DNA from 4 places in the Paenibacillus diazotrophicus genome. Region 1 is predicted to be linked to each of the others. Evidence: riboswitches for the same ligand, from Rfam matches in the RefSeq annotation. Region 1 holds a riboswitch; each other region holds the start of a gene.

Region 1 (5,417 bases):
TCCAGCAGAGGTGTATCCGAACGGAGCTCAGCAATGACAAAAGCAATTAACGCTGCCGTACCCAGTAATAGGCCGATCAGTGTTTTGTCCGATGTCCAGCTATCCGCTCCCTGGCTTACCCCGTAAGAAAGAGAAGCAAATGCAAGCGGCCCAAGAATCATCCCAAGCTTATCCATACCCGGAACCTGGCTGCGTTCCGATTGCGGCAGCTTACGTGAACCGATGAGAAGACAGATGATTCCGATAGGAATATTAATCAGAAAGATCCAGCGCCAGGAATGATATTCCACCAGCCAGCCGGATAGGACCGGACCGATTGCCGGAGCGAACAGTACAGGAATGCCCATAATTCCCATGACTACGCCTACCTTACTCTTGGGAGCCAGCTTATAGACATAGGCCATGCCGACCGGGAGCACACATCCTCCTCCCAGACCTTGCAGGACCCGGAACGCTATCAACCACTCTGCACGGCTAGGTGTTGCACAGAGGATAGAACCGATAGTGAATACAATAACCGCAGTCAGAAAAACAGTCTTAGAACCGAATCGGTCAGACAACCACCCGGATAACGGGATTACTGAGGCCTGAGCCAGCATGTAGCCGGTCACAATCCATTGCAAAGTATTTAAATCTGTATTGAAATCCTTAACCAGAGTGGACAAAGCTACATTCATAGCAGTACTGTCGAGCACCACCATGAATACACCGGCAATAATAGCCAGCAGTGGAACCAGAATGCTTGACAGACGAAAATCGGCATCCGATTTCAGCGATTGCTCCATTCTCTATCTCCTCCTGAATTGAACTGCGAAGGGGAATTCATTGACCGCAACGCAGCATAATTTATATAATGTATATTGAAACGGACAATTGTCCGGTATCGCATTTTTTAGTCTACGGACAATTGTCCGCTCTGTCAATGTAGTTCTCACGTTTTCTGTAAATTTATGCTGAATTTCTGAAAGGAGTCTGCTATGAACCCGAGAGAACCCGCCAGCAGCCCGTCCTCAAATCCAACAGTTCAAACCAATCCATCATCCTCCCGGAACTATCAGGATCCATATGTACAGCGTATTCTTGAAGCCGCCCGAGAGCTTTTTAGAGATAATGGTCTCGAAGCAGTCAGCATGTACAGCATCGCCAAGCGGGCAGGAATGGGTCAGGGGTCGCTCTACCGCAGATTTACGGATAAAGGTGAAATTTGCTCTGCCCTGCTCTCCACCAATTCTGAACAATTTCTTGCAAGTCTGGAGCACGAGCTTCAAGTCCCGGCTGGATCAGACAGCTCCATTGAGGGGCTGCGGAGGAGTATCGAACAGGTCGTGGATTTCATAGACCAGCATGCCGAACTGCTCCAGATGATCAAGTCTGAGTTTACCGGCAAAAAACAGCTTACCCAGTTTGAGCATCCGATTTTCCAGCGGCTGAATGCTGTGATGGCCGAGCGGCTGCAGCGGCTCGCTGATGATGGCAAGCTGATAACCATTGATCCCCATTTTGCTGCAACTTCATTGATCGCAGTCCTCAGTCCTGATCTCTACCTCTATCAACAGAAGCTTCACGGGTCCGGCAAAAAAGAGATTACCGAGGGAATTCTGACCCTCTTCGTAACCGGGCTGCAGCGGTGCTGAGTACTATTTCTTTTGACAACATTCTGGAATATGCTATATTAGTTAGCAATTGCGAATATTATATTAACCTGCTATTTCACTAGGGGAGTCTATGACTGAGACGAAGCTTTAAGCTTCGGACCCTTGGAACCTGATCTGGATCATACCAGCGGAGGGAAGTGGAACAGAAACGATCTGCGGTACTGCTCCTTGCCTACTGCCGAACCTTTCAGACCCATTTGCCTCCTCTGGAGACGGATGGGTCTTTATTGTGTTTCCATCCCATTCAGATCGTTACAAATCCGGCTGCAAATGCGTGTACAAGAAAGGAGGCTTATACATACCAAGATGATATCTATCCGTAACCTGTCCTATTCCTACTCTGCTTCACCGCAGTCTACGGTATTCAGCGAACTCTCAATGAATGTCAGGCGGGGCGAATTCATTTCCATAGTCGGTGCCAGCGGCTGCGGGAAAAGCACCCTGTTCAAGATCATTGCCGGATTGCTTCAGCATACGGAAGGTGAATTGAAAATTCACGGAATGACGTCTAATGATCCTTCATCTAGACTAGGCCAGGTCGCTTATATGCCTCAGCAGGATCTGCTGCTGCCCTGGAGAACCGTGATGGACAACTGCCTGCTCCCCTGGGAGCTTAAGCGAAAAGGCAGCAAATCAGAAGCCATAAAGGAGATCCGTGAGATGCTAGACCGGTTTGGACTTAAAGGTAAAGAGCGGCTCTACCCGCAGGAGCTGTCCGGCGGGATGCGTCAGCGTGTAGCTATGCTGCGCACCCTTGCTGCCGGAAATGAGCTGATGCTGCTGGATGAGCCTTTTGGAGCCTTGGATGCCATTACCAAACGCGAGTTACACCGCTGGCTCCTGGAATTATGGGGCAGTCTGCAACAAACCGTTCTGTTCATTACCCACGATCTGGAGGAGGCACTGCTGCTCAGTGACCGGATCTATCTAATGAATGGAATTAGCGGCGGTGTACAGGAATTCAGGGTGGAAATGCCGCGTCCCAGACACTACCGTATGAATTATGAACCGCAATTTGTTGCTTTGCGGGAGGAATTAGAGCGGAGGCTGCATGAGACGCGCTAGTATCAGAACCCTTGTGAGTGATTATGTTCCTTTTGCCGTGCTAGTCCTCGTGACACTTACCGGCTGGGAGAGTGCTGCCCGGTTGAAGCTGATTCCGGCTTTCATTCTCCCTGCACCAACAGCCATATGGGCCGCGCTTGTGGAGCAGAGACTGCTGCTCTTCGGTCAGCATCTACCCGCTACTCTGGAGGAGGTTCTGCTTGGTTTTGTTCTGTCGGCCACCTGCGGGATGCTGCTGGGGACGGGTATGCACATGTTCACTCCACTTGAAAAAGCACTATACCCCTTGCTGGTGATCAGTCAGACCGTTCCACTGATTGCACTGTCGCCCATTTTTATTATGTGGTTTGGCTATACCATGTGGAGCAAGGTAGCGGTAGTATTCCTTACCGCCTTCTTCCCGGTAGTTATAGGTACCTTTGATGGTCTGCGCAAAAGTGGTGCTGTGTACAAAGAACTGCTGCTCACACTAGGTGCCACCCGCTGGCAGATTCTGCGTAAGATCCAGATTCCGCCTGCACTGCCCTCTTTGTTCTCCGGACTTAAGCTCTCTATGGTCTACTGCGTCATTGGTGCGACGATCGGGGAATGGCTGGGCGGAAGCCGGGGGCTCGGGTATTTCAGCCGGCGGATGGCGGGGAATCTGCAGAGTGCGGAAATGTTCGCCGCTGTATTTCTTTTATCCGCACTCGGAATCGTTCTATTTCTATTTATTGTGCTGCTCGAAAAAATTATTGTGCAGAAAAGAGGCATTCATCAATGAAACTAATGCATACTGAACAACCCTTTCGAAAAAGGTCCCTTCCTTTGCTTCCATTATTGCTGCTTCTATGCCTGGGAGTTGCGGTAGCCGGCTGCGGAAATAGCAGTACTAAGGAACCTGACAGTTCTGCAGCTGCAGATCATAGCGGGACCCCCCACAAGCTGACGATTATGCTCGACTGGTATCCGAATGCTGTCCACTCCTTCCTGTACGCTGCCCAGCAGAAGGGCTATTTTGCCGACGAAGGTCTTACTGTGGATATTCAGATGCCCGCAGACAGCAATGATGCTCTCAAGCTTGTAGCCGCAGGCAAAGTTGACCTGGCCCTAAGCTACCAGCCGCAGGTGCTGATGGCACGGGGTGAGCAGATTCCGGTGAAGTCCGTTGCTGCGATCGTCCGGCATCCGCTTAATCATCTGATGGTTCCTGCGGACAGCGGGATCAAGAGTCCTAAAGACCTGGCAGGCAAAACTGCCGGATACTCCTCTATCCCTCTCTATGAAGCAATGCTGAAAACAATGATCCAAAGCGATGGCGGGGATCCTGGCGCAGTAAACATAACTGATGTTGGCTTTGACCTGATTCCTGCCCTTTCTACCGGACGTGTAGATGGAATTATAGGAGGATTCATTAACCACGAGGAGCTGATTCTGGAACAGGAAGGCCATCCGGTTATTTCACTGGATCCAAAGGATTACGGTGTACCCGATTACTATGAGCTAGTCCTGGTTGCTAGTGACCTGGGTCTGCAGAATTCGGAAGGTTACATTCAGAAGTTCATCCATGCAGCACGTAAAGGACAACAATTCGTGGCAGACCACCCGCAAGAGGCGCTTGATCTTCTGCTGGCTCACGAAGATGCTACGGCTCCACTCGACAAAAGCATTGAGTCCAAAAGCCTGAATCTGTTGCTGCCCCTGATGGACGCCGGGAATGAGCCGTTTGGCTATCAGGACCCTGCATCGTGGGAAAAGGTACAGAACTGGCTGAGTGATAACGGTCTACTAAATGGTAAGGTGAAGACCGGAGAAGCTTTTATTAACTTGTGATGGGGAATTTAAGGAAGGATCACTCAAATATATTTTAGGAGGAATCATCATGTCTTTTTTATCCAAGGTGCGGGACAGCAATCCGCTAGTGCACAACATTACGAATATTGTGGTCGCGAACTTTAGCGCGAACGGGCTGCTTGCACTGGGGGCTTCCCCTTTTATGGCGGATGCACATGAAGAAGTCGCAGATATTGCCGCTATGTCGGGAGCTGTGGTGCTGAATATCGGCACCCTTAATGATTATGCCATTGATTCGATGCTGCTTGCCGGTAAGGCGGCTAATCTGCATAACGTGCCGGTCGTGCTAGACCCTGTGGGTGCCGGGGCTACCGCTTACCGTACCAGTGTTACCCATAAGCTGGTCAACCATATGCAGATTACCGCACTGCGCGGCAATGTCGCTGAAGTGGCCCATGTTGTAGGCGAGAGTTGGAGCATTAAAGGGGTGGATGCCGGAAGCGGAGATGGTGATGTGGCAGCACTTGCTGTAAAAGCTGCGCTGAAGCTTAAATGTGTGGTGATTATCACCGGTAAAGAGGATGTCATCACGAATGGCGTTACCACCTATGTAGTCAGTAACGGACATCCTGTTTTGACCAAGGTTACCGGCACCGGCTGCCTGCTCAGTGCAGTCGTTGGTGCATTCCTGGCAGCAAGTGGCGGAGCTTGGCTGGAAGCAGCGGTAGAAGCCCTGTCCTTCTATGGAGTTGCTGCCGAAATCGCAGCGGACCGGACGCGCCAGCAGGGAATTGGCAGCTTCCAGATCGAGTTCCTGAATCAATTGGCTCTCGTTACACCTGAAGTATACGCAGAGCGCTCCCGTGTACAGCAACTGGAACAACGATAACTGCTTAACCAAAGGAGAACCCGTAATGACAGAGT
Region 2 (5,417 bases), on a different contig from region 1:
TCAGACGGAGCATGATTGTATGCCTGAGCGTGAGCCTGGCTAGTTGTTTGCTGGATACCGTCCCGGTTGCTGCTGAAGGAAGCAGAACGGATTATGAGGGACACTGGGCCCAGAAACAGATCGAAAGCTGGATTCAGCATGGTTGGCTGAAAGGCTTTGAAGACGGATCGGTCAAGCCGGATCAGGAGATTACAAGAGCCGAATTTATTACGTTAGCCAACCGGATGTGGGGCTTCACGGCCAGTAAACAGACGGAATTCAGTGATTTGCCGAATAACAATTGGGCATACAGCGAATTCGCCAAAGCCATGACAGTGGGTTACATTCAAGGATATAAAGGCAAGATTCGTCCGAACGACCTAATTACACGCCAGGAAGTGGCCGTTATTATGAGCAGGCTGTTATTTTTGGAGGATGGAGCACCCGAGGAGGTGCTGTCCACGTTCAGCGATTACAGCAGAATTGCCAGCTGGAGCAGACCTAAAGTTACGTCAATGGTAAATATCGGAGCAATGAAAGGCTACCCCGATGGCAGTTTTGGTCCGGAGCGGTCCATGACAAGAGCAGAATCGATTGCATTGATGGAAATCTTTAATTTTAAGATCGGCGGGTTGGGAGATATATATCGTTAGAAGTTAGAATGTACTGAGCCGCAGCTCAATGTTGAGGCCTCCCAATTTTATATTGTGGAACATATCCATCCCTGACTGTAGTTCAGCTGAAGCAGCACTTGAGGTGGCCAGGCATAGATAAGAAGACTGCTCTCCTAATGGATAGCAGTCTTCTTATGTTACGGATGATCCTCACAGCAGTTCCTTTGACGCAAACACATTGCTTTTTTCAAATTCCGCTTGTATGCCGGGTGGGAGCAGGCTCTGTAGCTCGTGACGGGTACACCATTTAGAATCTGAGTGCTCTTCGGAGAGTACCACGGAATTCCCATCGGTTCGGCACCAGTAGGTGATGATGACGAGTTGCCTGCCAGGATCCGTCAGAAAGGATGTGGCATATAGAAGGTTCTCTACAGTGACCGTAAGTCCGGTTTCCTCCTCAATCTCCCGCTCCAGCGCAGCCTCCAGGCCCTCCCCGAATTCAATTTTGCCGCCGGGACATTCCCAGCTGCCTGCTCCTACCGAATCTGCGGCTGCCCGCTGTACGAGCAGGATTCTGCCTTGATGCAGAATGACTCCTTTGACCGCAACGATGATGCTTCGTGCATTTCTGGTCATCTAACATATGCGCCTCCTCGTCTTAAAGATGGGTCTTTCCGCGTCATGCCGGATTCATACTTCTCTAAAGTATATCGGCCCTTCACGCCAATAACGACTGTATTTTATGTTTGGACAGCCTGGAAGTGTGGTAAGTAACATAGCGTGAAGTGATTGTATAATTAGTGACGCATAAGCCATCTTAATACGATGTGGTTACTCTAACAAAAGGTACACAGCGAAAGGAGAATGGATCATGCCAGAAAATAAACAGTCTTCCAAAACTTTGCCTCCACAGGTGCAGGACCGGCAGCCCGGTATTGAGAGTGAGATGAATCCGCGCCCGGAATTTGAAACGTCCAGCTACAAGGCGGCAGGTAAACTGCTGGGCAAGGCGGCACTCATTACGGGGGGCGACAGCGGAATAGGACGGGCGGTTGCCGTTCATTTTGCCAAGGAAGGTGCGGATGTGGTCATTTCTTATCTGAATGAGCATTCCGATGCCGAAGAGACCAAACGCCAAGTGGAGCAGGAGGGCCGGAAGTGTATTCTGATTGCCGGTGACATCGGCGTAGAAGCGTTCTGCCAGGATCTGATCAACAAGGCGGTAGAGGGACTGGGCAAGCTGGACATCCTGATCAACAATGCGGCCGAGCAGCATCCGCAGGACAAGATTGAGGATATTACTTCCGAGCAGCTGGAGCGGACGTTCCGTACGAATATTTTCTCCATGTTCTATTTGACCAAAGCAGCCATGCCGCACTTGAAAAAAGGCTCCACGATCATCAATACGACATCGATTACCGCTTATCGCGGCAGCCCGCAGCTGCTGGACTATTCGTCCACGAAAGGCGCGATTCTCAGCTTTACCCGCTCGCTGTCGATGAATCTGGCGGAAAAGGGCATTCGCGTTAATGCTGTAGCCCCGGGACCGATCTGGACACCGCTGATTCCATCTACTTTTGATGCTAAAAAGGTCAGTGAGTTCGGTGGCACTCAGCCTATGCAGCGTCCGGGGCAACCGGAAGAGCTGGCGCCGGCCTATGTCTATCTGGCTTCGGATGATTCATCCTATGTCAGCGGTCAGGTCATGCATGTCAACGGCGGAGAAATTGTCAACGGTTAGAAGCTACTAAGCGGTCAAGCGTGTGCTGGAAAATATAGTTGTAAGAGCAGGCCTATGCGGTCTGCTCTTTTTATTGTACCGGGCAAGATTAAGCTTTCCTGTAAAAGGGATAGCTTTTCTGAGGAATATTATGTTAATATGAACCACGTCAGCAACTGAATATTGCAATTGTCCCTAGGGGTGCCGTAAGGCTGAGACGAACGTGTGGTTCGGACCCTTTGAACCTGATCTGGTTAACACCAGCGTAGGAAAGCGGAGAATGAATGAACTGCAGCGAAGTTGTATCTTTTACACCCGTATTCCTGCGGAAATTTATGACTGCCTCCTATCCCGGGGGCGGTTTTTTTGCGTTACCGTTCAGTTGCCAAAAAGTGAAGCCGGAGGTGCAAAGTGGCTGAAATTCATTTGATATCGGATGGTAAGTTGGACCCCGGGCGGTTTGCCAGCCTTGCAGCAGCTGTATATCCGTACGTGGACTATATTCACCTGCGGGAAAAGCACCGCTCTGCTGTGGAACTGCTGGGTATGGCTGAGCAGCTTCTGCGTGCTGGAATCCCCGCATCCAGACTGGTCATCAATGACCGGCTGGATATTGCGCTGGCCGTCGGTGCAGGTGCTGTCCAGCTGGCCTGGCACAGCTTGCCACCCGCAGCGGCCCGCACGGCTGCCCCCGGCCTCCGGCTGGGGAGGTCGGTACACTCGGCGGCGGAAGCCGCGGAGGCGGGCAGGCAGGGGTCAGACTACTGCCTGTACGGGCATGTCTTCCCTACTGGCTGCAAGCCGGGTCAGCAGGGGCGCGGTTTGCCACTCCTGGAGGAGGTTGTGCGCAGCAGCAGCATTCCGCTGATTGCCATCGGCGGGATTGATAAGGGTAATGCTGATCAAGTAATCAGGCATGGTGCAGCTGGCATTGCGGTCATGTCCGGTATTTGTGGAGCGGAGGACCCTGTGGCCGCTGCCCATGCTTACCGTCTGGCGTTACAGGCGGTGTAGATCTGAGGTTTGGAGGCTTGTAGAGTCATGAACGTGACACGCGAAGGAGGTGAGAGGGCATGAATCTGATCATCAACGGCAAACCCGGAGAGGTTGCTGAAGACTGCCGGACCGTTGCCGATCTGTTAAGCCGGCCCGAATGGAGCTACCGGCTTGTGATCGTGGAACGGAACGGGGAGATTGTCAGCAAGGATCATTATGAGGAAGTGGTGTTATGTGACGGCGACCGGCTGGAGCTGGTGCATTTTGTAGGCGGCGGCTGAAGGCGTTACCGACTTTCTATTATCTAATTCTTAAGTTCAGAAGAATCCAGGAGGCGAGTTCATGTTAGATCCTTTAGTGATTGGTGGCATTAAGTTATCGAGCCGACTGTTCATCGGCACCGGCAAATACAGCCGCAATACGCTGATTCCCGAGGTGGTGTCATCTTCGGGCTCACAGGTGATCACGGTTGCCCTGCGCCGTGTAGACCCGGAGAGCCAGGACAATATTATCAGCCATATTCCTTCCCATATGACCCTGCTTCCAAATACTTCGGGTGCACGCACCGCTGAGGAAGCTGTGCGGATCGCCAGACTGGCCAGAGCTGCAGGCCTCGGCAATTGGGTCAAGATCGAGGTGATCAGTGATCAGAAATATTTGCTTCCGGATAACCTGGAGACCATCCGGGCTACGGAGATACTGGCTGCCGAAGGTTTCGTAGTGCTGCCCTATATGAGCCCTGACCTCTCCGCTGCGCTGCGGATGAAAGCGGCTGGAGCCGCTGCCATTATGCCGCTGGGTTCACCGATCGGTTCTAACCGGGGACTGCGCACCAAAGAGCTGCTGCGTATTCTCATCTCAGAGGTGGATCTTCCGGTGATCGTTGACGCCGGCATTGGCCGCCCGTCCGAAGCGGCTGAGGCGATGGAACTGGGTGCGTCCGCTGTGCTTCTCAACACGGCAATCGCCACCGCCCGTAATCCGCTGCTGATGGCAGAGGCCTTCCGTGAGGCGGTAGCTGCAGGCCGTAAAGCCTATTTGGCTGGACTCGGTCCGGTGGAAGAGACGGCTGTCGCGTCTTCACCTTTAACCGGATTTCTGAAATAACTCACAGGCCAAGCGAAATGGGGGAGTAACATGAGTTTTTATGAAGTGCTGACTCGTCTGGAACAATTGCCTTACGAGAGCTTATGGCAGGAGTACCGGGTAGAGGATGTGAAACGGGTACTTCGCAAAGATCGTCTGGATGAAAAAGACCTGCAGGCCCTGCTGTCTCCGGCTGCAGAAGCTTGTCTGGAGGAGATGGCTGAGCGAGCGCAGCAGTTGACCCGTGCGCATTTTGGACATGTGATGCAGATGTTCACACCGATGTATCTGGCTGATTTCTGTGTGAACCACTGTACGTATTGCAGCTTCAGCTCGATTTATGATTTTCCAAGAAAAAGATTGACTCCTGATGAGGTTAGACAAGAGGCAAAAGCGATCTCCTCCACAGGTCTGCGTCATCTCCTGATTCTGACGGGAGAATCGCGCAGGGAAAGTTCGGCCACATATGTGAAGGAATGCGTGGAGATTCTTCTGGAATATTTCTCATCCGTCAGTATTGAGGTAAATCCGTTGTCTACCGAGGAATATCGGGAGCTTAGGGAAGCGGGAGTAGACGGGTTGACTCTGTATCAGGAGGTCTACCACCAGGAAACCTACCGCAAGCTGCATGTGAAAGGTCCAAAAAGAGTCTACCGCAATCGCCTGGATGCCCCCGAACGGGGGTGTCAGGCCGGTTTCCGCTCCGTCAACATTGGCGCTCTTCTGGGTATGTATGACTGGCGGCAGGAGGCTTTCATGACTGCAATGCACGCACGCTATCTGCAGGACAAGTATCCGGAATGCGAAATCGGCTTATCTGCCCCGCGCTTTCGTCCGTATTTGGGCGAATTCAACCCGGACAGTGACGTTACCGACCGTGCGCTGGTTCAGATAATTTTGGCGTACCGGCTGTTTCTGCCTCGATCCGGCATCACCTTGTCCACCCGGGAGCCAGCTTCCCTGCGGGATCATCTGATCCACCTGGGGATTACCAAAATGTCGGCAGGTGTCTCCACTGAAGT
Region 3 (5,417 bases), on a different contig from region 1:
GCCCGGGCTTATTTGCTGCAGTTGTGTAAAGACAGCTACTGCATTTCAAGAGGGTTGACCGCAAGCAGATCCGATACGCTGCGGTGGAAAACGACGGGTATGCTGCGATGGAATGCGGGCCGGAACGCTTCTTTACCGGGCAGACCTGGCCTGCTCCTCGCGCATCCACTCCGACAGCTCGCGTCTGAGCTGCAGAAATTCGGGAGAATCGGTGATTTCTCCGCGCCGCGGACGCGGGAAGGGGACATCGATGGTATGCAGAACGGAACCGGGACGTCCGGAAAATACGTAGATGCGGCTGGAGAGAAGGAGTGCTTCCTCGATATTATGGGTAATAAATAGGACGGAACGGCGGTTCTCCTCCCATAGCTCCAGCAGCCAGCGCTGCATCTGCTCGCGGGTGAGCGCATCCAGCGCGCTGAACGGCTCATCTAGGAGCATCAGCTCTTGCGGTGCGAGCAGCGCCCGCAGGAAGGCCGCCCGTTGCTGCATACCGCCTGATAGCATATGTGGGTAGGCACGTTCAAACCCGCCCAGGCCGACCTTACCCAGCCAGTGGCGGGCAACCGTCCGCGCTTCGGCCTTCGGTTCGCCTTTCAGTTCACCGGCGAGCAGGACGTTGTCCTCAATGGTCCGCCACGGGAATAACGCAGGCTGCTGGGGCATGTAGCTGATCTCACCGCGTTGACCGGTGACGTTCTTGCCGCTCATGCTTACCGTTCCGGCACCCGGCAGCTCCAGGCCGCCGATGATATGGAACAGGGTGCTTTTACCACAGCCTGAAGGGCCGACAATGGAGACGAATTCCTGCGGCTCAACGGTTAGTGATACATTGTCGAGTACGCGGGTCTCCCGGCCGCGGTGGAAGTAGGACTTGGATACGCCTCTTACGTCCAGCGCAGGAGGGAGGGCTGGAGCTTCGGACATGTGCCCGAAGGGAACCTGTTCCCGGGTGTTCAAGTTTGGATGCCCTGCTGTCAAATCATTCATCCCCTTTCCGGGAAGTGTAAGTATCAGGAGGTCTTGCGCGGCTTCCAGCGTACCAGCCATTTCTCGAGAAGTGCGATCAGCGCAAACAGCACCAGACTAAGAAGAACAATAATTACAATGGCGACGAACATCCGGTCTGTGCGGTAGGAGGCCTTCTGAAGCAGCATGTAGTAGCCGATGCCCTTGTCTGCGCCGATCCACTCGGCGACTACAGCGCCCATTACTGCGTAGGTTGCGGAGATTTTAAGACCAGAGAACAGAGCTGGCAGAGAACCGGGAAGCTCCAGCTTCGAGAAGATTTGCCACTTGCTGGCCCCGGCCATTTTCATATAGTTCATCATGATCCGGTCGCTTTGGGCCAGCCCGCCCATGGCGGCGACGGCAACCGGGAAGAAGCAGACGAGAGTGATAAGTACGATTTTGGGCAGTAGTCCGAACCCGAACCAGATAATCAGCAGCGGCCCCAGAGCGATGGAGGGCACGTTCTGGCTGAGAATCAGCAGCGGGTACAGTGCTCTTCTTAGCCAGGGCACCAAATGCAGCAGCAGAGCGACAATGAGGCCAACGCCTGTGCCGATCGGGAAGCCGATCAAGGTCAGCCGCAGCGTAGCGGCCGTATGTGCCCAAATGCCTGAAGCATTTCCCCGGGATTCGCGCGCGATATCGCCGGGGCTTGGCAGCATCCAGGAAGGGACGTGAAGTACGGAAACCGCCAATTGCCATACGCCCAGAAAAAAGATGACCGCCACAAGGGGCGGCCAGATTTGGTTCCAGTACGATCTCACGGCCGGTACTTTTCCGTCAGCTTGTCCATGCTGATTCCGCTGGGGTTATGAGCAATCTTGATTTGCGAGATGACGCTGGGGCTGCCCGATGCGATCAGCGCTTCATGCATTTGGCGCACCACTTCAAGCAATTCGCTGAGTTCGCCCTCCATTGTCGTTTCCAGCGGATTCACCTGGTGCTTGACGCCCGATTGCTGAATGACCTCTATAGCCTTATCCACATAAGGAATGGAATCCTCGTTATTCGGAGTTTTCGGAATGACTTGAATACTAAGCAGGGTGTTTGCCATCTCAATCAGATCCTTTCGGGTTTTGTATCGTGAACTTTGCAAGGTTAATATATATTACTTGCTCTCCGGCAGATAATCATTCGTGAACGCCGAAGCAGCATCCAGCGGCTTGTCCAGCAGCTTCAGGCCGTACATCCAGTCGGCGTATTTCTGCCAGACCTCGGCTTTCTGCTCTCCCCATCTGGAGGCGTCGTCCGTATATTTCGGGCTAAGCCACTTCTGGCTGGCCAGGACGAGCTTAGGGTCCAGATCCGGCACAGCTTTGGAGAGGATGGCGGCAGCTTCTTCCGGCTTGTCGATCGCATATTGATAGCCTTTGGAGGTAGCAGCAAGGAAAGCCTTCACCAGCTCCGGATGCTCAGCAATTTCCTTCTCGCTGGTCGTCAGCACCGGGGTGTAATAATCCAGCTGAGGCGCGTAATCCTTCAAATACAGCATATCCAGCGGCTCACCGCGCAGTTCAGCTTCAATACCGGTCCAGGCATAGAATATCCAGGCAAAATCGATGTCACGTTTTACGGCGGTGAAGAAATCGGCTTCTCCGATATTGACCAGCTTCACTTTTTTGACATCGCCGCCTTCAGGGTCCATGATCGCCTTCATGGCAGCTTCCTCAGCCGGAGAGCCCCAGCCGCCGTAAGTTTTGCCTTCGAAATCCTTTGGTGTCTTGATATTGCGGTCCTTCGGAGCGGCAAACCCCGAGGTGTTATGCTGGATGATAGCGGCGATCGAGACGAGCGGCACATCCTGCAGGCGGGCCAAGGTGAACGCCTCCTGGGCACTGATGCCAAAAGCAGCTTCGCCCGAGGTAACCATCGTGTCGGCTCCCGCTGCACCCGGCTGTACAATTTCTACATCCAGGCCTTCCTCCTTGTAATAACCCAGCTCCTTGGCAGCATAGAGGCCGGTATGGTTAGTATTCGGCGTCCAGTCCAGGGCGACCTTGATCTTGGTCAGTTCCTTTGGCGCGTCCGTTTCTGCAGCGGTTGCGGTTGCTTCCGGTGCGGCGTTGCTGTCTCCAGAGGGTGCAGTGCTATTTCCGCCGGAGTTGGTTGTATTGCTGCCGCACCCGGCCATGATGATAACCAATATGCAGCTGATGCAGAGCATTAGTGCTTTTTTGACTCCCATTGCTATTCTTCTCTCCTTCCAGCTACCCAGTCTTCTTAATTCTGATGATGTCCATACCAAAAAAAGCGCCCCGAAGATCGGGACGCCAGCAATTGCGTTAGGTGGCCGCTTAGCCGAAGTGGCTGAATGCGGGTGATGATTCCTACGCTGGCATTATCCAGATCAGGTATAAGGGTCAGTATCTTTAACGGGATACACTCTCAGCCAGCCAATTCCAGCCCCCCTGGTACTATGAAGTTATGGGTGTTGCTGTGTTCTTACGCTGTATTATAGCGGTCCCCTTCGGGGTTGTCCAGTACCAGCCCCAGATTCTGGCGGACTGCCAAACCTCACCAGACAGTGGACTTTCCAAATTGTATATATTAAAATTGATACTTTACAATTCTGTTCTAATAAAGGAGTGACTCTTATGCACACTGATCAGCAAAATGCCGGAGAACGGCTGAAGGTGCTAGCGGAACAGTTGGCGGAGGAGGTCACTATACGTCAGTATGAGCGGCAGCCCGAGCTGCAGCACAGGTTCGGCCCTTCCGGAATGGCAAGAACCAAGCAGGATTCACTCTATCATTTACGGTATCTGGCGCAAAGTGTGGCGCTGGACAGTCCGCTTTTATTCATTAATTATATTATCTGGCTTAAGGTGCTGCTCGCACAGTACAAAATTACGGCTGAGGATCTGCAGATCAATCTGGGACTGATGAAGGAAGCTGTAGCTTCACAGGTAGAGACGCCGGAAAAAGAGCTGATTCTGAGCTATCTTGATATAGGAATCCACCATGCGCTAGAAGAGCAGAACCTGCCGCCCTTTCTTCAACCGGAGAAACCCTATTTCCGGGAGGCCGAAAGGTACCTGAAGCTGCTGCTGGACGGCGAACGCCGTAAGGCTTCAGAATTTGTGCTGGGGCTCCATGATGAGGGCGTGCCTATCCGTGATCTATATCTGCATATTTTTCAGAGCAGCCAGTATGAGATTGGCCGTCTATGGCAGCTGGGTCACATTACTGTCGCTCAGGAGCACTACTGTACAGCCTGTACCCAGAGTATCATTTCCCAGCTTTATCCGCGTTGGATTCAGGCGCAGGAAGGGAAGAAGACTCTGGTTGCGGTCGGAGTCGGCCAGGAGCTGCATGAGATCGGACTGCGGATGCTGGCGGATTTCTTCGAAATGGAGGGCTGGAACACCTTTTATCTGGGCTCCAACATGCCTGCAGAAGGCCTGATCCGGTATCTGAAGGAACAGCCTGCCGACCTGCTGGCCATCTCCATCACCATGACTTTTCATGTATCGGAGGTTCAGCGTCTGATAGCTTCCATCCGTACACATGCGGAACTGAATCCCATCAAGATTATGGTTGGCGGAATGCCCTTTAATATAGACAGAGAGTTATGGCAAAAAGTCGGTGCTGACGGCTATGCCCCTGATGCCAAGGGGGCGCTGGAAATAGCGGGGCGTCTTATTCCTGATGCGTGACTCCGGGAGAATTGACATAGAAGGCGGGAGAAGGAAATGACCGACCATGAGCAAGAGATCCGGAAACTGAGAGAGACGATTGAGAAGCTCTCTAACCAGGTGATCCAGGGACAGCAAAGAGAAGAACAAGCCCTGGCTGAATTTTCTGCGATGAACAATGAATTAATTACGATGCACCGGTTGCTCACCAAGAATAGTGCCAGCCTTAAGGCCATGAAGGAAGAGGCGGAACGGGCCAACCGGGCAAAAAGCCTGTTTCTCGCTACAGTAAGCCACGAGATTCGTACGCCGATGAACGGAATTGTGGGGATGACTGAGCTTCTGGAGGCTGAGAGCCCGACGGATGAGCAGCGGATTCATCTGGAGGTCATCCGGGAATCGGCACAATACCTGCTCCAGATGATCAATAATCTGCTGGATATCTCCAAGATTGAAGCCAGCAAAATGGAGCTGCAAAAGGCTCCGCTGAGCATACGCAATCTGCTTGAACATGCGGCAAGTCTCCTCTCTCCTGCTGCAGTGAAGCGCGGAAACACTCTGAAATGGCAGGTTGCAAGCAGTGTTGAGAGTACACTGAATGGAGACTCGTCCAAGATTCTTCAGGTGCTCATTAATTTGCTGGGGAATAGCATTAAGTTCACACAGGACGGAGTGGTGGAGGTACGTGTAGGGCTGGCTGAAGAGGATGGCAAGCATCAGCGGCTGTGCTTCGAAGTCAGGGACGAGGGCATTGGCATCCCGCTGAAGGCT
Region 4 (5,417 bases), on a different contig from region 1:
TCATCGCTTTCGCGGGCGATTTTGACCCATTCATCTTCAGTCAGTTTATCAAGCGCCATCGGCAGCAAAATATTTTCTTCCTTAAAGATCATTTCATTTACTTCCTGGATAATGTTCGTAAGCAGAGCTCCAACCTCTGCCGCTTCCCCGTTGTACGCACTGAGCGCAGCCTTGGCTTGTTTGATCATGCCGCGGATCCCATCATCCACTCCCCACATCACTTTGGTTGGGCCATAAATACCGTATTTCTCAAGGTAAGGGAACAGCAGATTTTCTTTGCGGCTGTAGTGCTTGTCGAGATCAAGCAGCAGGCTCAGATCCTCCAGCAGCTTGAAGATCATCTCTTCGCTGTCGTTTCTTTGGAATTTATCGGCATGCAGCTGCATACGGAAGTTCACCAGCCGTTCAATCTCACGGTTCTCCAGCTTGAAGGTGTGGACGGGATGTCCCGGCTGTTCCTCCGGCTTGGCAGAACGGTGAATTTCCTGGATCGATCCTTTGAAAATGGCCGTGTGCACAGAGCACAGGCGCTGTACCTCAGTTACAGGAATCCCTTCCTCCGTCATCAGGGAATGCTCCATCGCAGAAATTTCCTCTACCGTGACATCACCTACCGCTTCTGCAAAACGCGCCTTGACTTCCTCTACACTTTTACCGGCATGCAGCTCCTTAATAATCTCCTTAAGCATGGCTTGGCGGCGTGTCTGCTGAGGAATATCCATTTCACGGTTGTTAATCAGTTCACTCATCGTTCTCTCTCCTTCTCCATTCCATCTGTTAATCTCAGCACTCTATTCAATAATCTCGAAGCCATGGCTCTGAAATGCCAGCCGGACGGTTTCGCGATCCATTTTCTTCATTGTGATTCCTTTCGACAAGGTCATGAACCGGCCCGCCGTCTGCAGCATGCCAGGCTTAGTTATATCGCGGAAACCCAGCTCAACCATAATGTCTATGGCTTCCGGATAACGGCTGACCAGCTCGAATATGGACTCATCCATGTTAAGGTGTTTGCTCATTGCACTCTCCTCCTGCAGCTTGGCATTCTACCAATTGATAACCTTTCTCAACAACAGCTTAGCATAGGGCACAGGGCCGAAGAGTGATTGCAGTCACTAAATTTTAAAGTAGTTGTAGAAGGACAAAGATAATTCATAACGTGAAGCGGATAACCTCTTATCTTCAGAAAAAAAGCTGTCCCCTTACGCCTCGCAGCGCGGGAACAGCCTTATGTGGTCCGGCTTGGGTTATAGCATTTTGCTTAGCCTGGACGAATTACGGATATCATGCGAAATACGCATACTGCAGAATTTGGGCCCGCACATGGAACAGAAGTGCGCTGTTTTGGCACCCTCGGCTGGAAGAGTCTCATCATGGTACTCCAGCGCCCGCTCCGGGTCCAGCGAAAGGTGGAACTGGTCACGCCAGCGGAACTCGAACCGCGCCTTCGACAGGGCATTGTCCCGATCCTGCGCACCTGGATGGCCTTTGGCCAGATCTGCAGCATGTGCGGCGATTTTGTAGGTAACGACTCCTTCGCGTACATCATTTTTGTTAGGCAATCCCAGGTGTTCCTTAGGCGTGACGTAGCACAGCATCGCTGTCCCGAACCAGCCGATCATCGCCGCACCAATCGCAGAAGTAATATGGTCATAACCTGGTGCAATATCCGTGGTTAAAGGACCCAGTGTATAAAAAGGGGCTTCTTGGCAGAGCTCCAGCTGCTTATCCATATTCTCCTTGATCTTGTGCATTGGCACATGTCCCGGACCTTCGACCATTACCTGAACATCGTGTTTCCAGGCGATGGCTGTCAACTCTCCAAGCGTCTCCAGTTCAGCGAACTGTGCCTCGTCATTGGCATCGGCAATGGAGCCCGGACGCAGTCCGTCCCCCAGGGAGAAGGCCACATCATAAGTCTTCATAATCTCGCAAATCTCTTCAAAATGTGTATATAAAAAGTTCTCTTGTTGATGTGCAAGGCACCAGGCCGCCATAATAGAGCCGCCACGTGAGACAATTCCGGTCGTTCTTCCGGCAGTAAGCGGAATATAACGCTTCAGCACCCCGGCATGAATGGTGAAGTAATCCACACCCTGCTCCGCCTGTTCGATCAGCGTGTCCCGGTACAACTCCCAGGTCAGATCCTCGGCGATTCCTTTTACTTTCTCCAGTGCCTGATAAATGGGTACGGTGCCGATCGGTACCGGTGAATTGCGGATAATCCATTCGCGGGTGGCATGAATTTTCGCACCGGTAGATAGATCCATAATCGTATCCGCACCCCAGCGGGTAGCCCATCTCATCTTCTCCACTTCCTCTTCAATGGAAGAAGAGACAGCGGAATTCCCGATGTTCGCGTTGATCTTAACCAGGAAGTTACGGCCTATGATCATTGGTTCACTCTCGGGATGGTTGATATTGGCCGGGATAATCGCGCGGCCGGCAGCGACCTCATCCCTTACAAATTCAGGCCGTGTATTCTCCCGAATCGCGATATACTCCATTTCCGGTGTAATCATCCCCAGCCGTGCATAGTGGAGCTGGGTGACATTACAGCCCTTACGTGCTCTTAAGGGATTCCGCCGCAAGCCGGTGAACCCTTCCGCCGACGTTCCGTCTGCAGCCAATCCGTAATCTCCAGGTTGAACGGCTCTCCCGGCGTATTCCTCTGAATCCCCACGTTCCACAATCCAGCTTAAGCGGTGCGCCGGCAGGCCCTTACGTACATCGGTCTGTGCAGCAGCATCCGTGTAAATCCCACTAGTATCATAGACACGCAGCGGCTCATTATCCTCTTCCCCCGCAACCCCTTCGGTACGGCTGAGACGGATCTCACGCATCGGAACCTGAATATCCGGGCGCGAGCCCTCTACATACACCTTACGGCTTGCGGGGAATCCCGAAAGATCGACTTGTTCCTTTTTTGATGAATCTGACATTCTTATCTCCTCCTCAACGCTCTGTGAGCCATTTTAGATAAGATCAGCACGCAGCAAAAAGCCGCTCCACCTGGAGCGGCTTTATTCACGAACAGCCAATAAGGCTGTGCTCAAAAAAGGTCCGGCTCCACTTTCCTACGCTGGTATGATCCAGATCAGGTTCAAGGGTCCGGGAATTCAATTTCCCCGTCTCAGCCCATTCAGGCTCCCCTAGTGGGTATCTATCTAATTAAATACAATCTACGCTAGCAGGTATTTATTGTCAACCAAAAATTCGCTTAGTCCGCTCCGTTACTTATCCAGCGTTTCGCTCCAATCATGCACCATAGTGCCTTCCAGATACTTCTCAGCATCCATAGCGGCCATACAGCCGGTTCCTGCAGCCGAAATCGCCTGCCGGTAACGCGTATCCTGAACATCCCCACAAGCGAATACGCCTGGAATGTTAGTTTCTGTTGTTCCTGGATTCACCACGATGTAGCCGTTGGCATCTGTAGTAATCTGACCGCCGAGGAATGCCGTATTCGGTGTGTGGCCGATAGCAACAAATACGCCATCTGCTTCCACGAGCTCCTCAAGACCCGTATCATTATTGCGGACCGTTAGTCCCTTCACCCCGGTATCCCCGACGGTAACTTCAAGCGGCGTGCGGTTCAGTGCCCAGGCCACCTTGCTGTTCTCACGCGCCCTGTCCTGCATAATCTTCGAGGCGCGCAGCTCCGGACGGCGGTGGACCAGGGTTACGCTGGAAGCGAATCGAGTGAGAAAGCTGGCTTCCTCCATCGCGGAGTCGCCGCCGCCGACCACAACAATCTTTTTGCCGCGGAAGAAGAATCCATCGCAGGTTGCACAGGTACTAACCCCGCGTCCGACATTCTCCTGCTCTCCCGGTATGCCGAGGTACCTTGCGGAAGCACCGGTTGATATAATCACCGACTCTGCTTCCAGCACACCCAGTCCATCTACGGTTACTTTGAAGGGGCGCTGCGAGAAATCCACAGCATCCACCCAGCCGTTCTTAAATTGAGCCCCAAAGCGTTCAGCCTGCTTACGCATGTTATCCATCAGATCCGGACCTAAAATACCTTCTGGAAAACCTGGAAAGTTCTCTACCTCTGTCGTCGTAGTCAATTGTCCTCCTGGCTGCAATCCTTCAATAACAAGGGGGCTGAGGTTGGCACGTGCCAGATAAATCGCAGCAGTCAATCCTGCCGGACCTGTTCCGATTACAATTGTTTTGTACATTAGCAAGTCCTCCTTAGGGTCAGATATTTTCCGTAAATGGCGGCAAAACGTCTGCTGCCGCCCCATCCTGCGTTAACCCGCATGCTTGATCAATACGCCGGGCATACCGGCTTACCGTCGAGACGGAAACGCCGTAGCGCTGGGCAGCCTCACGGTAGGTAACCGGATGACCATGCAGTTTGGCGGTTAAATACTCCAGAGCTGCACACCAGCCCTCCGCATGCCGGAACAAAGGAACATCCGGGTAGAGGCGGGCTATGAAATGCTTCCAGAGGAGCTCGGCATCCTTCTTCTGCGCAGTATCAAATCTGCGGTCCTGCACAGCAGCCATATGATCCAAAATCCGTTGCCAGTCCTCTTTCCACTCTGGCGGTCCTTTATGGCCTGACACAACAGAGTCCTGCACAGCCCTCTGGATTCCGCCTTCCTCCGAACTGCCGCCGATCAGACGCTGCAGACTGAGAAGCGCAGCCTCCTGAAGCGGTTCTTGCTCCGATACTGTCTTCAATACTTCAGACATTTCATCATCTTCAATCCAGTGGAGCGCTTCGGTCACCTGAAGCTTCGTATTGGCATCACCATAACGCAGCGCCCAGAAGAATGATGCACGCAGCAACGGATTATTCTGCAGTTCCTCAGTGAAGCTGTCCGTATTGTTCTTCCACTGCTTCAACTGTTCCTGAAAGGGCAGCTGATAATTATAGCTTATCTGAGACAGTTGCCGGCCCTCTGCTTGTGCCAGCTGCATCTGGGACAGGAAAAATTTCGGAACTGCTGATTCCGGGTCCAGTCTGGCGGCCATTTGCCAGCAGCGTATAGCCTCATTATGGAGCCCGCTGTTGCTGGCCGCGGCCGCGCAATAATGGTATAAACCGGCATCACCGCCGACCTCTTCATCCTTCAGCAGACGGCGAAAATGTCCGTATGCTGTTTTGTGCTTGCCCAATATGCCCATCGTAGTTGCCATTTTGAATACATGCTCCTGATGAAAAGGCACAGTCGCTTCAAGCATACGCACCAAGCCTGCAAGTTGGTCCTGATCGCCGGCATATTGCAGAAATATAGCCATATTGCAGAGTGCATGCAGGTTACCCGGGTCCTGCTTCAGCACTTCGCCAAGGCATTCCTTGGCTTTGGCGAAGCGGCCCATATAAAAATAGGCAAGAGCCAGATTGTTATGTGCCGCCAGGAAGTCCGGGATGTTCTGGACAATCTCTTCAAGCAGCTTGA

What was found. Region 1 has a riboswitch for thiamine pyrophosphate ahead of ACAN54_RS04635 (ABC transporter ATP-binding protein). Riboswitches for the same ligand answer to the same signal wherever they lie in the genome.
Region 2: linked by a shared signal. The riboswitch ahead of ACAN54_RS29650 (thiamine phosphate synthase) and the one ahead of ACAN54_RS04635 (ABC transporter ATP-binding protein) in region 1 are both predicted to bind thiamine pyrophosphate.
Region 3: linked by a shared signal. The riboswitch ahead of ACAN54_RS17990 (ABC transporter substrate-binding protein) and the one ahead of ACAN54_RS04635 (ABC transporter ATP-binding protein) in region 1 are both predicted to bind thiamine pyrophosphate.
Region 4: linked by a shared signal. The riboswitch ahead of thiC (phosphomethylpyrimidine synthase ThiC) and the one ahead of ACAN54_RS04635 (ABC transporter ATP-binding protein) in region 1 are both predicted to bind thiamine pyrophosphate.

What each region holds. Positions count from the first base shown of each region.
Region 1 is NZ_JBGJZN010000001.1:1,030,662-1,036,078, forward strand. Features, by position in the region: gene ACAN54_RS04625 (DHA2 family efflux MFS transporter permease subunit) at 1-785, opposite strand, end outside; gene ACAN54_RS04630 (TetR/AcrR family transcriptional regulator) at 978-1,634, shown strand; TPP riboswitch at 1,706-1,808, shown strand; gene ACAN54_RS04635 (ABC transporter ATP-binding protein) at 1,962-2,720, shown strand; gene ACAN54_RS04640 (ABC transporter permease) at 2,734-3,483, shown strand; gene ACAN54_RS04645 (ABC transporter substrate-binding protein) at 3,489-4,532, shown strand; gene thiM (hydroxyethylthiazole kinase) at 4,582-5,382, shown strand; gene thiD (bifunctional hydroxymethylpyrimidine kinase/phosphomethylpyrimidine kinase) at 5,408-5,417, shown strand, end outside.
Region 2 is NZ_JBGJZN010000017.1:5,442-10,858, reverse strand. Features, by position in the region: gene ACAN54_RS29665 (S-layer homology domain-containing protein) at 1-632, shown strand, start outside; gene ACAN54_RS29660 (NUDIX hydrolase) at 804-1,229, opposite strand; gene ACAN54_RS29655 (SDR family oxidoreductase) at 1,465-2,334, shown strand; TPP riboswitch at 2,501-2,602, shown strand; gene ACAN54_RS29650 (thiamine phosphate synthase) at 2,725-3,327, shown strand; gene thiS (sulfur carrier protein ThiS) at 3,387-3,590, shown strand; gene ACAN54_RS29640 (thiazole synthase) at 3,652-4,416, shown strand; gene thiH (2-iminoacetate synthase ThiH) at 4,447-5,417, shown strand, end outside.
Region 3 is NZ_JBGJZN010000004.1:248,527-253,943, forward strand. Features, by position in the region: gene ACAN54_RS17975 (ABC transporter ATP-binding protein) at 133-927, opposite strand; gene ACAN54_RS17980 (ABC transporter permease) at 1,014-1,775, opposite strand; gene ACAN54_RS17985 (thiamine-binding protein) at 1,772-2,065, opposite strand; gene ACAN54_RS17990 (ABC transporter substrate-binding protein) at 2,120-3,196, opposite strand; TPP riboswitch at 3,319-3,431, opposite strand; gene ACAN54_RS17995 (cobalamin-dependent protein) at 3,606-4,667, shown strand; gene ACAN54_RS18000 (ATP-binding protein) at 4,704-5,417, shown strand, end outside.
Region 4 is NZ_JBGJZN010000011.1:23,908-29,324, reverse strand. Features, by position in the region: gene ACAN54_RS27745 (DUF438 domain-containing protein) at 1-749, opposite strand, end outside; gene ACAN54_RS27740 (DUF1858 domain-containing protein) at 792-1,019, opposite strand; gene thiC (phosphomethylpyrimidine synthase ThiC) at 1,248-2,942, opposite strand; TPP riboswitch at 3,058-3,164, opposite strand; gene trxB (thioredoxin-disulfide reductase) at 3,234-4,187, opposite strand; gene ACAN54_RS27725 (tetratricopeptide repeat protein) at 4,207-5,417, opposite strand, start outside.